Regions from separate parts of the Leifsonia stereocauli genome, predicted to be linked through region 1. Evidence: predicted binding sites of a transcription regulator. Region 1 holds the regulator's gene; the other holds the start of a gene.
What was found. Region 1 encodes HrcA, which represses chaperone genes, less so after heat shock. Its sites were predicted from a motif close to TTNGCACTCGNNNNNNNCGAGTGCNAA; they were not measured.
Positions count from the first base shown of each region.

Region 2: groES (co-chaperone GroES) is a predicted target of HrcA. The motif match lies at 5,226-5,252, and genes of this name have one in related genera.

Region 1 covers NZ_JBCAUN010000001.1:835,762-843,169, reverse strand. The annotation lists gene AADV74_RS04150 (PhoH family protein) at 1-306, opposite strand, end outside; gene AADV74_RS04145 (HIT domain-containing protein) at 365-730, opposite strand; gene AADV74_RS04140 (16S rRNA (uracil(1498)-N(3))-methyltransferase) at 790-1,539, opposite strand; gene dnaJ (molecular chaperone DnaJ) at 1,550-2,662, opposite strand; gene hrcA (heat-inducible transcriptional repressor HrcA) at 2,731-3,753, opposite strand; gene AADV74_RS04125 (DUF4870 domain-containing protein) at 3,947-4,387, shown strand; gene AADV74_RS04120 (DUF4870 domain-containing protein) at 4,549-4,935, shown strand; gene hemW (radical SAM family heme chaperone HemW) at 4,956-6,185, opposite strand; gene AADV74_RS04110 (DUF1990 domain-containing protein) at 6,201-6,851, opposite strand; gene AADV74_RS04105 (hypothetical protein) at 6,925-7,408, opposite strand, start outside.
Region 2 covers NZ_JBCAUN010000003.1:491,318-498,725, reverse strand. The annotation lists gene AADV74_RS16495 (ABC transporter ATP-binding protein) at 1-313, shown strand, start outside; gene AADV74_RS16490 (ABC transporter ATP-binding protein) at 300-1,064, shown strand; gene AADV74_RS16485 (ABC transporter substrate-binding protein) at 1,383-2,678, opposite strand; gene AADV74_RS16480 (hypothetical protein) at 2,904-3,662, opposite strand; gene rarD (EamA family transporter RarD) at 3,709-4,659, opposite strand; gene groES (co-chaperone GroES) at 4,854-5,150, opposite strand; gene AADV74_RS16465 (class I SAM-dependent methyltransferase) at 5,295-6,482, shown strand; gene AADV74_RS16460 (hypothetical protein) at 6,544-6,870, opposite strand; gene AADV74_RS16455 (hypothetical protein) at 6,893-7,408, opposite strand, start outside.

The sequences.
Region 1 (7,408 bases):
TCCGAGGGTCTTCGGACGGATGCTGCGTCCGCGGGTCTGCAGGATCGCCTGCCCGAGCAGGTCGGACGGGCTTGACGAGGCGTCGGCGTCGAGGATGCGGGCCGAGGTGGTGACCTCGACCGGGCTGAGGTTCTGACCGTTCCGCACCATCTGCTGCAGCTCCTCGATGAGTCGGCGGACTGCCTCGACGTCATTCGCCGGTCCGCTCAGTGAGATCTCGTTTCCACGCACGTGCACGTTCACGACGGGGTACTGCCGTTCGATGGTGGTGAGCAGGCGGTCCTGCGGGCCGAGCAGGCGCACCATGGCGATGCCGTCGACGTGCAGGTGGGCTTCCCCGAACGGCGTTCCGCCGCCGTCGGTGTCAGTCGGAGCCAACGGTGCCCTCCCCGAGGCCGCCGGCTGAGCCGGAGCCGGCCAGCACGTGCGCGTGGACGTGGAACACCGTCTGACCGGCATCCGCCCCCGTGTTGAACACGAGCCTGAAGTCGCCGTTGGCGTGCTCGTCGGCCAACCGGCGTGCCGTCGCCACGAGTTCTGCGAGCAGCCCGGGGTCGCCGGCGGCGAGTTCGACGACGTCGCGGTACTGCTCGGTCTTCGGCGTGACGATGAAGTGCACAGGAGCCTGCGGGGCGATGTCGTTGAAGGCGATCACCCGGTCGGTCTCCAGCACGATCGTCGCGGGGATCTCGCGCGCGATGATGCGGGTGAAGATGCTCGGTTCGGCCATGGTTCCATCTTAAGGTCTGCGGGCGGAGCACCGCAGGGGCCGGGGCTCCCCGGGCGGACCTACCAGCGGCCGAGGCGGGCGTTCAGCACCGCGAGGGCGGCAGGGCCAGCCGTCGAGGTGCGGAGGACGGATGCCCCGAGCCGGACGGCCTGTGCGCCGGCGGCGCACAGCGTCTCGAGCTCGGCCGGAGCGATCCCGCCCTCCGGACCGACGATGATCACGATGTCGGCATCGGCCGGGTGCTGCGCGCTCGTCTCGAGATCGATCTCGGTGAGGGCCAGCTCGGCGGTGGGCTCCAGCAACAGCATCCGCACGGATGCCGCCAGGGTGGCGAGGTGTTTCGTGGTCGAGAGTTCACGCACCTCGGTCGCCCACGGACGAATGGACTGCTTGGTGGCCTCGCGGGCGATCGTCGCCCACCGGTCGCGACCCTTCGCGGCCTTCGCGGCGTCCCACCGCGAGATCGAGCGGGAGGCAGCCCACGGGATGACGGCGTCGACGCCGAGCTCTGTCGCGGCCTGCACGGCGAGCTCGTCGCGGTCGCCCTTCGCGAGGGCCTGCACGAGCACGAGGCGGGGCGAGGCGGCGTCGACGCGCTGCACCCGATCGGCCGAGATCCTGAGCTCACCCGGGGCCGCGGAGGTGACCTCCCCTGTGACGATGAGACCGCGACCGTTGCCGATCGAGAGCGTCTCGCCGACCCGCGTGCGACCGACCGTGACGGCGTGCCGCGCCTCGGCGCCCGTGATGGTCACGGAGTCGTCGACGGCGTCGGGCTCGAGGTCGTCACGCAGGTAGAGCGAGCTCACTATGCCCCGATCAGCCGAGGAAGCGGTCGCGCAGCTTGGCGAACAGGCCCTGCTGGAAGTGGGTCAGCGCCGGCTTGGGCGCCTTGTGCGAGTTCGCGAACTGGGTGATGAGGTCGCGCTCCTTGCCGCTCAACTTCATCGGCGTCACGACCTGCACGCCGATCTTGAGGTCGCCTCGTCCGTTGCCGCGGAGCTTGGTGACGCCGCGGTCGCGCACTGTGATGATCTCGGCGCTCTGCACGCCGGGCTTCAGTTCGACCTCGACGTCGCCGTCGAGGGCGTGCACCGTCGTCGTCGCCCCGAGGATCGCATCCGTCATCGGAACCTCGAGCGTGCACAGCAGGTCGTCGCCGTCGCGGCTGAAGACGTCGTGGTGGCGCACCTTCATCTCGAGGTAGAGGTCGCCGTTGGGTCCGCCGGCCGGGCCGGCCTCGCCGCTGCCCGGCATCTGCAGGCGCACACCCGTGTCGACGCCCGCTGGGATGTCGACGGGAACCGTACGGCGGGCGCGCACGCGGCCCTGACCTTGGCAGGTGACGCACGGCGAGGCGATGACGGTGCCATAGCCGCGGCAGGTGCCGCAGGGGCTCGAGGTCATCACGTTGCCGAGCAGTGAGCGCACGGCACGCTGGATGCTGCCGGTTCCGTGGCAGATGTCGCAGGTGACGGGGTGCGTACCCGGCTGGCAGCACGAGCCCTGGCAGGTCTCGCAGAGGATCGCCGTGTCGACCTCGATCTCCCGGTGGGTGCCGAAGATGATCTCGTCGAGGTCCACCTCGACGCGGAGCAGCGCGTCCTGCCCGCGCTCGCGACGCGATCGCGGGCCGCGGCGGCCGCTGTTGCCGCCCCCGCCGAAGAAGGTCTCGAAGATGTCGCCGAAGCCTCCGAAGTCGCCGCCGCCGGCTCCGCCGAAGCCACCCTGACCGCCGAGGTCGTACTGCTGGCGCTGTTTGGGGTCGCTCAGCACGTCGTAGGCGTGGGTGACGAGCTTGAACCGCTCGGATGCATCAGCTCCGGGATTCACGTCGGGGTGCAGCTCGCGAGCAAGGCGCCGGTAGGCCTTCTTGATCTCGTCGTTGGTCGCCTCACGGGAGACGCCGAGTACTTCGTAGTGGTCAGCCACAGGCAGCCGATTCCTTTCCGCTCACGAACGCCGCTGTTCGGCCTCGTGAGATGTTCCTGGGATGCCCCTCAGCCCTCGGCGAGGAGCTTCGAGAGGTAGCGGGCGACGGCGCGGACCGCCGCCATGTTGTTCGAGTAGTCCATGCGGGTGGGGCCGAGCAGGCCGACGCTGGCGATGTCGCCCTGCGAGGCCGAGTAACCGCTCAGCATGATCGAGGTCTCGCCGAGCCCGAACGACTCGTTCTCCCGGCCGATGCTCACCGAGACGGCGTTCTGGTCTGCTGCCATCTCTCCGAACAGGCGCAGCAGCACCACCTGCTCCTCGATGGCCTCCATGACCGGGAAGATGCTGCCGGAGAAATCGCTCTCGGTGCGCACCAGGTTGGCGGCACCGGCCATCACCAGGCGGTCCTGACGGTGCGCCAGCACCTGCTCGCCGAGAGCATGCACGACCGCGGTGGCCAGCGCCCGCGCGTCGGGAGCGACGTCATCGACGAGGCCGGTGAGACGCTCGGCGGCATCCGTCATCGCGAGACCGCCGAGAACGCCGTTCAGACGGGTGCGCAGCTCGGCGAGCTGCTGCTCGTCGATCGGCGTCGAGAACTCGATGACTCGTTGCTCGACCCGGCCATTGTCGGTGATGAGCACCGAGAGCAGTCGGGTGTCGCTGAGCCCGACCAGTTCGATGTGCCGCACCCGCGCCCGGCTGAGCGACGGATACTGCACCAGGGCGACCTGGTGGGTGAGCTGCGACAGCAGACGGACCGTGCGGCCGAGCACGTCGTCGAAGTCGGCGGATGCGCCCAGGAAGGTCTCGATGGCGTGGCGCTGAGCGGCGGAGAGCGGCTTGACGTCGGTGAGCCTGTCGACGAAGAGGCGGTAGCCCTTGTCGGTCGGGATGCGGCCGGACGAGGTGTGCGGCGCCGCGATGAGCTCCTCCTCTTCGAGCAGCGCCATGTCGTTGCGGATGGTCGCGGCCGAGACGCCGAAGGAGTGTCGCTCGACGATGGCCTTGGAACCGACGGGCTCACGTGAGGCGACGTAGTCGTGCACGATGGCCCTGAGCACGGCGAGTGAACGTTCCGACACCATCTGCTGTCCACCCCCTGCCGCCGCGTTTAGCACTCGTAAAGTATGAGTGCCAATTCTACCCGACCGCGGAGCAACAGTCGTTTGCCGGGCGGAGTTTCGAACCAGTAGCGTGAAGCAGCACCCCGACGGGCTGCGGGATCTGTCTCGACCGGAGCCTGCCGCGCGCATCCGCCTCACAAGGAGACCTCTCGCCATGAGCGACACCGATCACACGCCGGACGAGCCGTTCTCGGCCACCGAGGACCGCCAGTGGGCTTCGTTCGCGCACTTCGGAGGGGCCATCGCCATCCTCGGGTTCTTCAACAGCTGGGCAGCCGTCCTGGCGATCCTGCCGGCGCTCATCATCTACCTGGTGCTCGGTAAGCGCGGCCACCTGACCCGTGATGAGGCCCGGGAGGCCCTGAACTTCCAGATCACCATGGTCGGCGCGATCATCATCTGGGCGATCGTGGCGACCATCCTCGGAGCGCTGTTCTGGTGGCTGGGGCCGGTCTGGATCGTACTCGGCCCGCTCTTCCAGATCATCGGCTGGGCACTCGTCATCGTCGACGTGATCTTCTCGATCATCGGCGGGATGCGCGTCAACAACGGCGGCAGCTACCGCTACCCGTTCGCCCTGCGCCTGGTGCACTGACCTCGGCGCGCCGGATCTGAGCGGCCGTCTCGCGTCGACACTTCGCGGCAGATCGTATGGCTGCAGGACGCGTGGCGCTATCGTTTCAGTGCACCCACCGGGCCCTCGACAGTCCGCGCTGGAGAATCAGCCTCATCGACGACTGACCACAAGGAGTCATCATGTCCGACGCAACACCTCCTCCTCCCCCGCCGCAGAACCCGTACCAGGCTCCCGGTGGATACCTCAGCCCTGCCGACGAGAAGCTCTGGGCGACGCTGATCCACATCGGCGGCATCCTCTTCGGCTTCCTGCCCGCCCTCATCGGCTACCTGGTGCTGAAGGACAAGGGTCCATTCATCCGCGAGCACACCGCGACGGCCCTCAACTTCCAGATCACGCTGCTCATCGTCTACGTGGTCGGAAGCATCCTGACGCTCATCCTGATCGGGTTCCTCATCCTTCTCGCCGCTTGGGTGCTCGCGATCGTCTTCGGCATCATCGCCGCGATGAAGGCGAATGCGGGTCAGCTGTACACGTACCCGCTGACCATCAAGTTCGTCAGCTGAGTCGACGCCCGTCGCACTGATCAGTCGTCGGCGAGAAGTCGCCGCACGACGCCGTCAGCCAGAAGCCGTCCTGTCAGGGTCAGTTCCACTGATCCCGACAGGGCGGCTTTCGCGTCGATGAGGCCGTCGGCGATGAGGCCGGCGACAGCGTGTCTCCCGGGGGCGTGAAGCGACGATACCGGGATGCCCTCGCGGATGCGGGCCAGGAGTAGCACCCGCTCGACCCCGCGGGTCTCGGCGTCGAGGGTCTCCCGCCCGGCTCCGGGCGAGACGCCGGCCAGGACGCGGTCTGCATAGGCTGCCGGATGCTTCACATTCCACCAGCGCACGCCGCCGACGTGGCTGTGGGCACCGGGGCCGACGCCCCACCAGTCGCCGCCCCGCCAGTACGCGAGATTGTGGCGCGACCTGTGCTCGACACTGCGCGACCAGTTGCTGACCTCGTACCAGTCGTAGCCTGCATCGGCCAGCATCCGGTCGGCCAGTTCGTACATGTCGGCCTGGAGGTCTTCATCGGGCTCGGCGACCTCGCCGCGCTTGATCTGCCTGGCGAGCTTGGTGCCGTCCTCCACGATGAGCGAGTAGGCGCTCAGGTGGTCGGGTCGCTGCGCGATGGCGTGCTCGAGGCTGGCCCTCCAGTCGTCGAGCGACTCCCCCGGGGTGCCGTAGATGAGGTCGAGGCTGACGTCGAGTCCGGCATCCCGGGCCCATCCGACGACCAGCGGGATGCGGGCGGGATCGTGAGTGCGCTCGAGCGTCGCCAGAACGTGGGGAACGGCCGACTGCATGCCGAAGGAGACGCGCGTGAAGCCGGCCGCTGCCAGCACCGCGAGATACTCGGCGTCGACGGAGTCGGGGTTCGCCTCCGTCGTGACCTCGGCATCGGGCTCGATGCCGAAGGAGGCGCGAACGGCGTCGAGCATCCGCACCAGGTCGCCCGCAGGAAGCAGCGTCGGAGTGCCGCCGCCGAAGAAGACCGTGCTCGCCGGGCGCCTCGGAAGGCCCGACTCGGCGAGGATGCCGGCGCCGGCCGCGATCTCGAGAGAGGCCTGGGCCGCGTAGTCCGACTGCTTCACTCCGCGGATCTCGTCGGAGGTGTAGGTGTTGAAATCGCAGTATCCGCAGCGCACCCGGCAGAAGGGCACGTGGAGATAGACGCCGAAGGTGCGCTCGTCTGCCCCGAGGACGGCGGATGCCGGAAGCAGGCCGTCGGCGGGCGCCGGGTCGGCGAGGGGAAGTGCGCTGGGCATGTGGCTCGGCTCGGCCTAGACGGCCGCGGCGACGGGATGCAGCGCCCGCAGGTAGCGCTTGGTGTAGCGCTTCTGCGCCGAACGCAGCACGGGCCCGGCGAGCCTGTACAGCAGCGTGCTGGGGCGCGAGAACATGCGGATCGTGAGCCAGACGGAGTCGTCCTCCCGGTGATCGACGACCCAGGCCTCCTCGCCGCTCTCGGGGTGGCCCGGCATGGTTCCGTAGGCGAAGCCCACGCGGCCCGGTTCGTCGATGACGTAGATGACGCGCACCGGGGCCGTGAAGCTGATGCGCCACAGGTGCAGCTTGAGCTTCGCCGTCATCCCGGCGGTGATGAACGGGGAGCCGTCGGGCCCGTAACGCTCCTCGGCCTGCAGGGCGGGCTGCTCGGCCGCAGGGGTCCCGTCGTCGTTGAAGACCAGGCCCGTGTACTGGGTGCCTGTGCCCGAGCGCACCTCGGTGACCTCGATGCCGCTGCCACGCTGCACTCCCCACGTCATGAGGGACGAGGAGGCGATCGCGAAGCGTTCGGCACCGCTGCCGAGCTTCACCGTGTGCTCTTCGGCGCGATATCCGGCCGGCGGATACGCGAGGAGGTCGGGGGCGAGAGTGCCGCCGATCGCCCCGTAGGTGACCGGCTCTCCGACGAAGGTGGAACGGCGCATCCCTCCAGCCTACGCCGACGGGGCCGATCGGCTCATTCGGGGCCGGCGTCGATCCCAGCAGCGAGGGACGGCGTCATGCCCCGGCGGGTGGGTTCACGAGGAGATCGACCCGGTCGCGGAGGTAGCGCTCCAGGGGTATCGCCGCATCGTCGCCCGCTGTGGCACTCCAGCGCACGAGCGGCTCGTCGCCACGCACGAACAGGACACCCGTCGACGCCCGCAGCTCGGCGGCGTCCAGCACGATCGGTGTCGCGTCGAAGTTGACGGTCTCTCCCTCCGAGAACCTTCCGCGGAAGGCGGCGTCACGATAGGCGCGCCGCACCTCGGCGGACTCCGACTGGTACTGGGTGCGGCCCGGCGGCACGGCACGCGTCGTCAGGCCCTCGCGGTAGACGGCGCCGTCGGGGTCGATCAACAGCACGCCGAGCCGCCAGACCCGCCCACGCGGCACCATGACGGCGCGACGCGTGACGAGGAGCTTGCGGCGCGCCGGAACGTACTCGCCGAGGGCCTCATCGCGGGCTCCGGCCAAGGCAAGCCGACTGGCGGCATCCGTC
Region 2 (7,408 bases), on a different contig from region 1:
CATGCTCGACGAGCCGATGGCCGGCGTGAACCCGGCGCTCACGCAGTCGCTGCTCGACCACATCCTGGGCCTCAAGGACCAGGGCATGACTGTGCTCTTCGTCGAGCACGACATGCACATGGTCCGCCACATCGCCGACTGGGTGATCGTGATGGCCGAGGGCAAGGTCGTCGCAGAAGGCGATCCGCACACCGTCATGGCCAACCCAGCCGTCATCGACGCCTACCTCGGGTCGCACCACGATTCCGACCTGGGCGAGACCGACACCGAGCACGTCGAAGTCCTGAAGGAGCTCATCGATGACGAACAGTAGTCCAGCAGCCCCCGCCGCCCCCGCACCCGTCGGCGAGCTCGTCGTCGATGTGCGCAGCGTCACAGCCGGATACCTGCCCGGGGTGAACATCCTCAACGACTGCTCGCTGCAGGCGCGTCAGGGTGAGCTCATCGGCATCATCGGCCCGAACGGCGCCGGCAAGTCGACCCTGCTGAAGTCGATCTTCGGCCTCGTGAAGGTTCGCGAGGGCGGCATCTTCCTGCAGGGCGAGGAGATCACCAACCTCAAGGCGAACAAGCTGGTCGCCAAGGGCGTCGGCTTCGTTCCGCAGACGAACAACGTGTTCCCGTCGCTCACCATCCAGGAGAACCTGGAGATGGGCATGTACCAGAAGCCCAAAGGCCTCAAGGAGCGCCTCGAGTTCGTGACGGAGATCTTCCCCGAACTCGGACGCCGCCTCACGCAGCGCGCCGGTTCGCTCTCGGGCGGCGAGCGCCAGATGGTGGCCATGTCGCGCGCACTCATGATGGGGCCGCACATCCTGCTGCTCGACGAGCCGAGCGCCGGACTCTCCCCCGTGCGCCAGGACGAGGCATTCCTGCGCGTCAAGGAGATCAACAAGGCCGGCGTGACGACCATCATGGTCGAGCAGAACGCTCGACGCTGCCTGCAGATCTGCGACCGCGGCTACGTGCTCGACCAGGGCAAGGACGCGTACACGGGCACAGGCCGCGAGCTGCTGAACGACCCCAAGGTCATCGGACTCTACCTCGGCACGCTCGGCGAGTAGCGCTCAGCAGAACACGGGAAGAGGGGCGGATGCTGCGGCATCCGCCCCTCTTCCCGTTGTGCGTTCCGACACTTCCCGTTGTGCGTTCCGACACGGATCGAAGGGCCGAGCCACGGAGGGCGGTCACACCGCCATGGACGCCATGCTGACGCCCGCTGCGGGCATGATCACGCAGGGCCGGACCTTGCGTTGCACTCTGATCGATCCAGGCTCGCCCCGGCCCGCGTATCGTCCATCCCCGGGAGAGCGGACCCTCTCACCGTCGGAATGAGAAAAGGGCCCCGGCCGAAGCCGGGACCCTTCCTTCAGTAGCGACGCCTAGTTGATGCGCGTGTACTTGTTGTCGGCTCCGTACTCGTAGACACCGATGGTGGCTTCGGTCGGGTCGCCGTTCTCGTCGAACGTGACGGGGCCGGAGGCGCCGTCGTAGTCGATCTGCTTGCCCTCGGCGAGGAGCTTCGCGCCCTCTTCGAAGGTGGTGACCTTGGTGCCGTCGCCGGTACCGCCCGAGACCTGCTGGAGGTACTTCGAGATCTCGGTGCCGTCGGTGCTGTTGGCCGCGTAGGCAGCCAGAGCGATGAGGACGGCGGCGTCGTACGACTCGGGTCCGTAGCTGAAGTCGGTCAGGGCCGGGTCTGCGGTGAGCAGGCGCTCCCTGAAGTCGTCCTCGAGCTTGGGGCCGGGGAGCGTACCCTTCGATCCGGCGATGAGGCCGGGAGCGAAGTCGGCGCTGTAGTCGGCGAGGTTTCCATCGACGAAGTACAGCTTGTCACCGGGGTAGCCGGATCCGACGAGAGCAGGCACGACGACCTTGGCCTCGTCGAACGTGATGACGGCAACGGCGTCGGGCTTCGCGGCGGAGATCGCCGAGAGCTGAGCGTCGAAGTTGGAGTCACCGGTGTTGAACTGCTGCTCGACGACGACCTCCCCGCCGGCGGCCTCGAAGGCCTCCTGCGTGGCCTTGGCCAGGCCGGTGCCGTAGGGGTCGTTCAGCACGAGGAGACCGAGGGTGGAGTTGCCGTCCTCGGCGATCTGCGTGCCGAGAACCTCTCCCTGGAGCAGGTCGGAGGGAGCCGTACGGAAGTACAGGCCCTTGTCCTCGTAGGTCGTGAAGTCGGGCGACGTGTTCGCCGGCGAGAACTGCACGACACCGGCGCCGGTGATCTGGTCGATGACAGTGAAGGAGACACCCGAGGACGCCGCACCGACGATGGCCGAAACATCCTGCGAGAGGAGGTCGGTCACCGAGACGGTGGCGGTGTCGGTCGTGGTGTCACCCGAGTCGCGGTAGATGACCTCGAGATTGAGGCCCGATGCTGCGTCGTTGACCTCGGTCGCGCCGAGCTTGACGCCGGCCTCCTCGGGCGGGCCGAGGAAGGCGAGGGTGCCGGACTGCGGCAGGATCGTGCCGATCTTCAGATCGAGGGCACGGTCACCGGCCTTGATGGGCAGGGCGTCGCCGGCCGCGGCCGTCTCGGAAGCGGACGGGCTGGCCGCCTCGCCGCCACCACTGCTGCACGCGGTCAGTAGGAGAGCGCTGACGCCGACGAGGGCGGCTCCGCTCAATACTGCCCGGGCAGAGCGCGAGGCCTTGGCCTTCGCGAATACGCTCATGTTGCTCCTTGGGACTTAGGAATGTGTACACAGATGGCAGTCCGGAAGACTGCCGTGCTGCCACAGTATTGGGCGATCATGGACCGGACAAGCCAACTTGGTCACAGTGCGGTAAAACCGTCCAAATTGTTACATCCCGGCAAACTGGCGGGCACAAAACAACGGAATCTGTACTGCGCGGCCATTCCTGCGACGTTTTCACGCGTCTGAGCAGGGCGCCGGGAGCTACTTCTTGGTGGACTTCGTCGGGCTCGGCTCAGGTTCCGGCGTCGCCTGGGCGAGGCCTCCTGAACCCGTCATGCCGGCGTACACGATCGACGTGTCATCGGCGAGGGCGGCAGCGCACTCGCCGAAGCTGACGCAGGAGAACGCGCCGCTCGAGACCGCCGTGATGGCCTCCGCGATCGCGCTGCCCGAGTCGTTGTCCGCCTCGGTCGCCGCAAGCGCGACGCGAATGGTGGTGTCGTAAGCCTCGCCGCCGCCGATGAGCGGGTCCGCCCCGGGATCCGCAGAAAGCAGGCGAGCTGATGAGGCCTCGTCGGGCTTCCAGTCGGCGGGGCCGATACGCACGACGGTCGTGGCGCCGCCGACACCGGCGATCTCCTCGGGGATGTCGCCCGTCGCCGCCCAGAGCACGACGTCGATGCTGCGTTCGGCGAGTTCCTTCACGATGGCTGCGGCATCCGTCGACGTCGATCGATGCACCACGACGACGGGTGCCCCGAGAACGCCACCCTGCTCGTCCAGTTCGCGCACGGCCAACTCGACTCCTGCGACCTGTGCCTGGGAGACGGCCGCTGTCTTGCCTGCCATGTCGAGAACCGTCATGAGGTGGAGCGACCCGTCGCCGGCGACGACCGGCGCAGGAGTCTGGGTCGCCGTCGGGGTCGGTCGCTGCTCGTCCTGACTCTGGGCAGTGCAGCCGGTGAGCAGGAGCGCGCCTGCCACGAGGGCTGCGAGCGCAACCGATCGGTGGGTCCTCATAACGGGCGGTCCTTCCCCTTCTGCCGGGCGCAAGCCTAGCGGCGGGTCAGACCAAGTCGACGGATGCGCGCCGCCCACTGCGCGCCGACCGCGCCATGTCGATCGTGAGCACCGCCAGAGCGACCCAGACCAGGCTGAATCCGACCCAGCGCTCAGGCGGCATCGCCTCGTGCAGCAGCACCACGCCGACCAGGAACTGGATGAAAGGCGCGAAGTACTGGATGAAGCCCATGTAGATGAGCGGAAGGCGTCTCGACGCCGCGGCGAAGAACAGCAGCGGCACGGCCGTGATGACTCCGGCAGCCGCGAGGAGCACGGTGTGCCAGACGCTGACGGTGCCGAGCGTGATCCCGCCGGTCGCGCTCACGACGATGAGGGCGACGATGGCGACTGGGGCGAGCCACGCCGTCTCGAGCGTGAGGCCCGAAACGGCGTCGACCTGGCCGCCGACCCTCTTCTTGATCAATCCGTAGAAGCCGAAGGAGAACGCGAGGGCCAGGGCGACCCAGGGGAAGCTGCCATGCCCGAAGGCGAGAACGAGCACGGCGACGATGCTGATGCCCACAGCCGCCCACTGCAACGGACGCAGCCGCTCCCGGAGCACGATGACACCGAGGAACACTGTGACGATCGGGTTGATGAAGTAGCCGAGCGCCGCCTCGACGACCTGCCCCGTCATGGCGGCGAAGACGTAGACCGTCCAGTTCACCAGGATGAGCACTCCGGCGAGCGCCATGGTCAGGGAGATGCGCGGCTGCCGGGCCAGCGCGAAGAATCCGCGCCACGCCTTCGTGGCGGTCAGGAGGATGGCGCAGAACACCAGCGAGAAGAGGATGCGCCATGAGACGATCTCGGGAGCCCCGGCCGGGGCCAGCGCGATGAAGTAGATGGGGAGGAAGCCCCAGAGCACATAGGCGGAGATCGCGTAGATCAGTCCGGTGCGGCCGACGTTGTCGGTCGGCGGTGCGAGGGGGGTCTTCGGAGATTCCTTCGTCACAGCCACTCGTCTGAGCTTACGCGGCGAGAAGCCGGTGCGAGCTGGGCCGACTGCCAACGCGACGCGACATCCTGCCGCGGAGGAGCATCCGCTCCTTCTGGAGCACGAGGCGGCAAGGGCTCGGTCCGACCCGGGTATGACGAAGGGGCCCGGATGCGGTCAGCATCCGGGCCCCTCACTCGTGCGGGGTGCGACTAGCGCACGACCACCGCGAGAACGTCGCGAGCGGAGAGGACCAGGAGGTCCTCACCCGAGAACTTGACCTCGGTTCCGCCGTACTTGGAGTAGATGACCTTGTCGCCGACGGCGATGTCGAGGGGCACGCGGTTGCCGTTGTCGTCGATGCGACCGGGGCCCACTGCCACGACCTCGCCCTCCTGGGGCTTCTCCTTGGCGGTGTCGGGGATGACGAGACCCGACGCCGTGGTCTGCTCTGCCTCGACCTGCTTGATGACGATGCGATCCTCGAGCGGCTTGATGGAGACCGACACGGTTGACCTCTTTCTGTAACGAAGACTGGGTTAGCACACTCGATATGAGAGTGCTAAGACGAGTTTAGGGCGCGATTGGCACTCATGCAACGTGAGTGCCAACCATGACGTCGGGCGCGGCGGCCTGTGGGTTAGCGTTGAGGCATGGATCGCTCCGAGCTCGTCGACCTTCTGACGCCAGAGGGATTCCGTCTCCTCGACTCCCTCCCGCCGTGGGATGCCAAGGCCGACGTCGTACGCCTGGTCAGCAGCCTGCGCGCCCAGGGCCATCCGGCCGGGCTCGTCGCGAGCGTGCTCAGCCAGTCGCGGCTTCGGGCGAGAGCCGAGAGCAAGTTCGGCGAATTCGCCTCCCGCATGCTGTTCACCGACGCCGGTCTCGAGCAGGCGACGAGACTCTCAGTGGCGGCGCTGCACGCCGGGCGGTACACGGCGGCCGGCATCGGCCGGGTGGCCGACCTCGGCTGCGGAATCGGGGGCGACGCCCTGGCGATGGCCGCCCTCGAGCTCGAGGTGACCGCCGCCGACGCCGACGAGGTCACGGCGGCCATCGCCAGCTACAACCTCGCCCCGTTCACGGCGGCCACCGTGCTCAACGCCCGCGCCGAGGAAGTCGATCTCGCCGGCGTCGATGGCGTGTACCTGGACCCTGCCCGACGCACGGCCGGCCACTCCGAGACCGAGCGGTTGACCCAGGCGAGCGACTACTCGCCCTCCCTCGATTTCGCATTCGGGCTGGGCGAACGGATGCCGACAGGCGTGAAGCTCGGCCCGGGCTTCGACCGCTCGCTCATCCCCGCGAACGCTGAAGCCCAGTGGGTGTCGGTCGACGGGCAGCTGGTGGAGATGGGGCTCTGGTTCGGCGCACTGGCCCGTCCCGGCATCCGTCGCTCGGCGCTGCTGCTGGGGCGGGCGGGCACGGCCGAGCTCAGCGCCGCCGCCGACAGCCCGGACGTCGAGGTCCGTGAACTCGGCGAGTACCTCTACGAGCCAGACGGCGCCGTCATCCGCGCCAGGCTCATCGGCGATCTGGCACGCGAGATCGACGCCGGAATGCTCAGCGAGGGAATCGCCTATCTCACGTCCGATGCCGCGCGCGCGACCCCGTTCGCGACGGCGTTCCACGTGCTCGAGGCGCTGCCCACCGACGAGAAGAAGCTGAAGGCCGCCCTGCGCGAGCGTGGGATCGGAACGCTCGAGATCAAGAAGCGCGGCATCGACGTCGATCCGGCCCAGCTGCGGAAGCGTCTGCAACTGAAGGGGACGGCATCAGCCACCATCGTGCTCGCCCGACAGGCCGGCAAGCACGTGACACTCCTCGTCGAGAGGGTCTGACCATCTCGACTGCGTGACGGCGGGACGGCCCGACGGCGGGACCACGCGGAATATGCGCCGCTCAGGGCCCAGGGGCGACCCGGACGACGACCAGCACCCAGATAGCGGCGACCACGATGCCGGCCACGCCCGTGACGATTCCGACGATCCTGTTGGTGCGGCTGTACGAGTCCCTCGGCCGCGCGGCGATCCCCGCGATCACGGCGATCACGCACGCGACAGCTCCCCACGGCAGGAACAGGCTGACGAACAGGCCGCCGACACCCAACCAGCTCGACAGGCTGGCCGCGGCACTGGGCGGTTCCGGCATCAGCGCCGCCTCGGACTGGCTCATCGATCCTCCCTGCGCCGCCGGTGGAGACGTGAGGCGGATGGCCGTCACGGCCATCCGCCTCACCTCGACGGTGTTCCTAGTACGTCGTGTAACCCGAGTCGCCGATGGACGCGAAGACCGCGATCCAGAAGATGAGCGAGATCAGGCCGATGACGACGCCGAGGAAGCCCAGGATGATTCCGGTCAACCACATGCCCTTCGCTGCCGGCTCCTTCTTCTTGCCGAGGAATCCCAGGACGATGGCCGCCGCTGGGATCAGCATCTGCAGGATGCCTCCGGCGATGGGGATCCACACGACGACCAGCGATCCCGCAACGCCGATGATGCCGGCGATGAGCGAAATGAGGCTGAGCGTCGGAGTCGGCGACGCCGGGCCGGAGGCGTATGCCGACGCTCCGTAAGCCGGAGCTGCCGGAGCGCCGTAGGCGGGCGGTGCTCCATACGCGGGCGGCGGTGTCTGTGGAGCACCGTAGGCGGGGGGCACGGGGGGCGCAGGCGGCGCGGGGGGAGCCGGCGGCGCAGCAGGCGGAACCGGAGGGACCGCGGGTGTCGGCGGCTCGACGGGCGGCGCCGGAGGTGCGTCCGGCGCGTC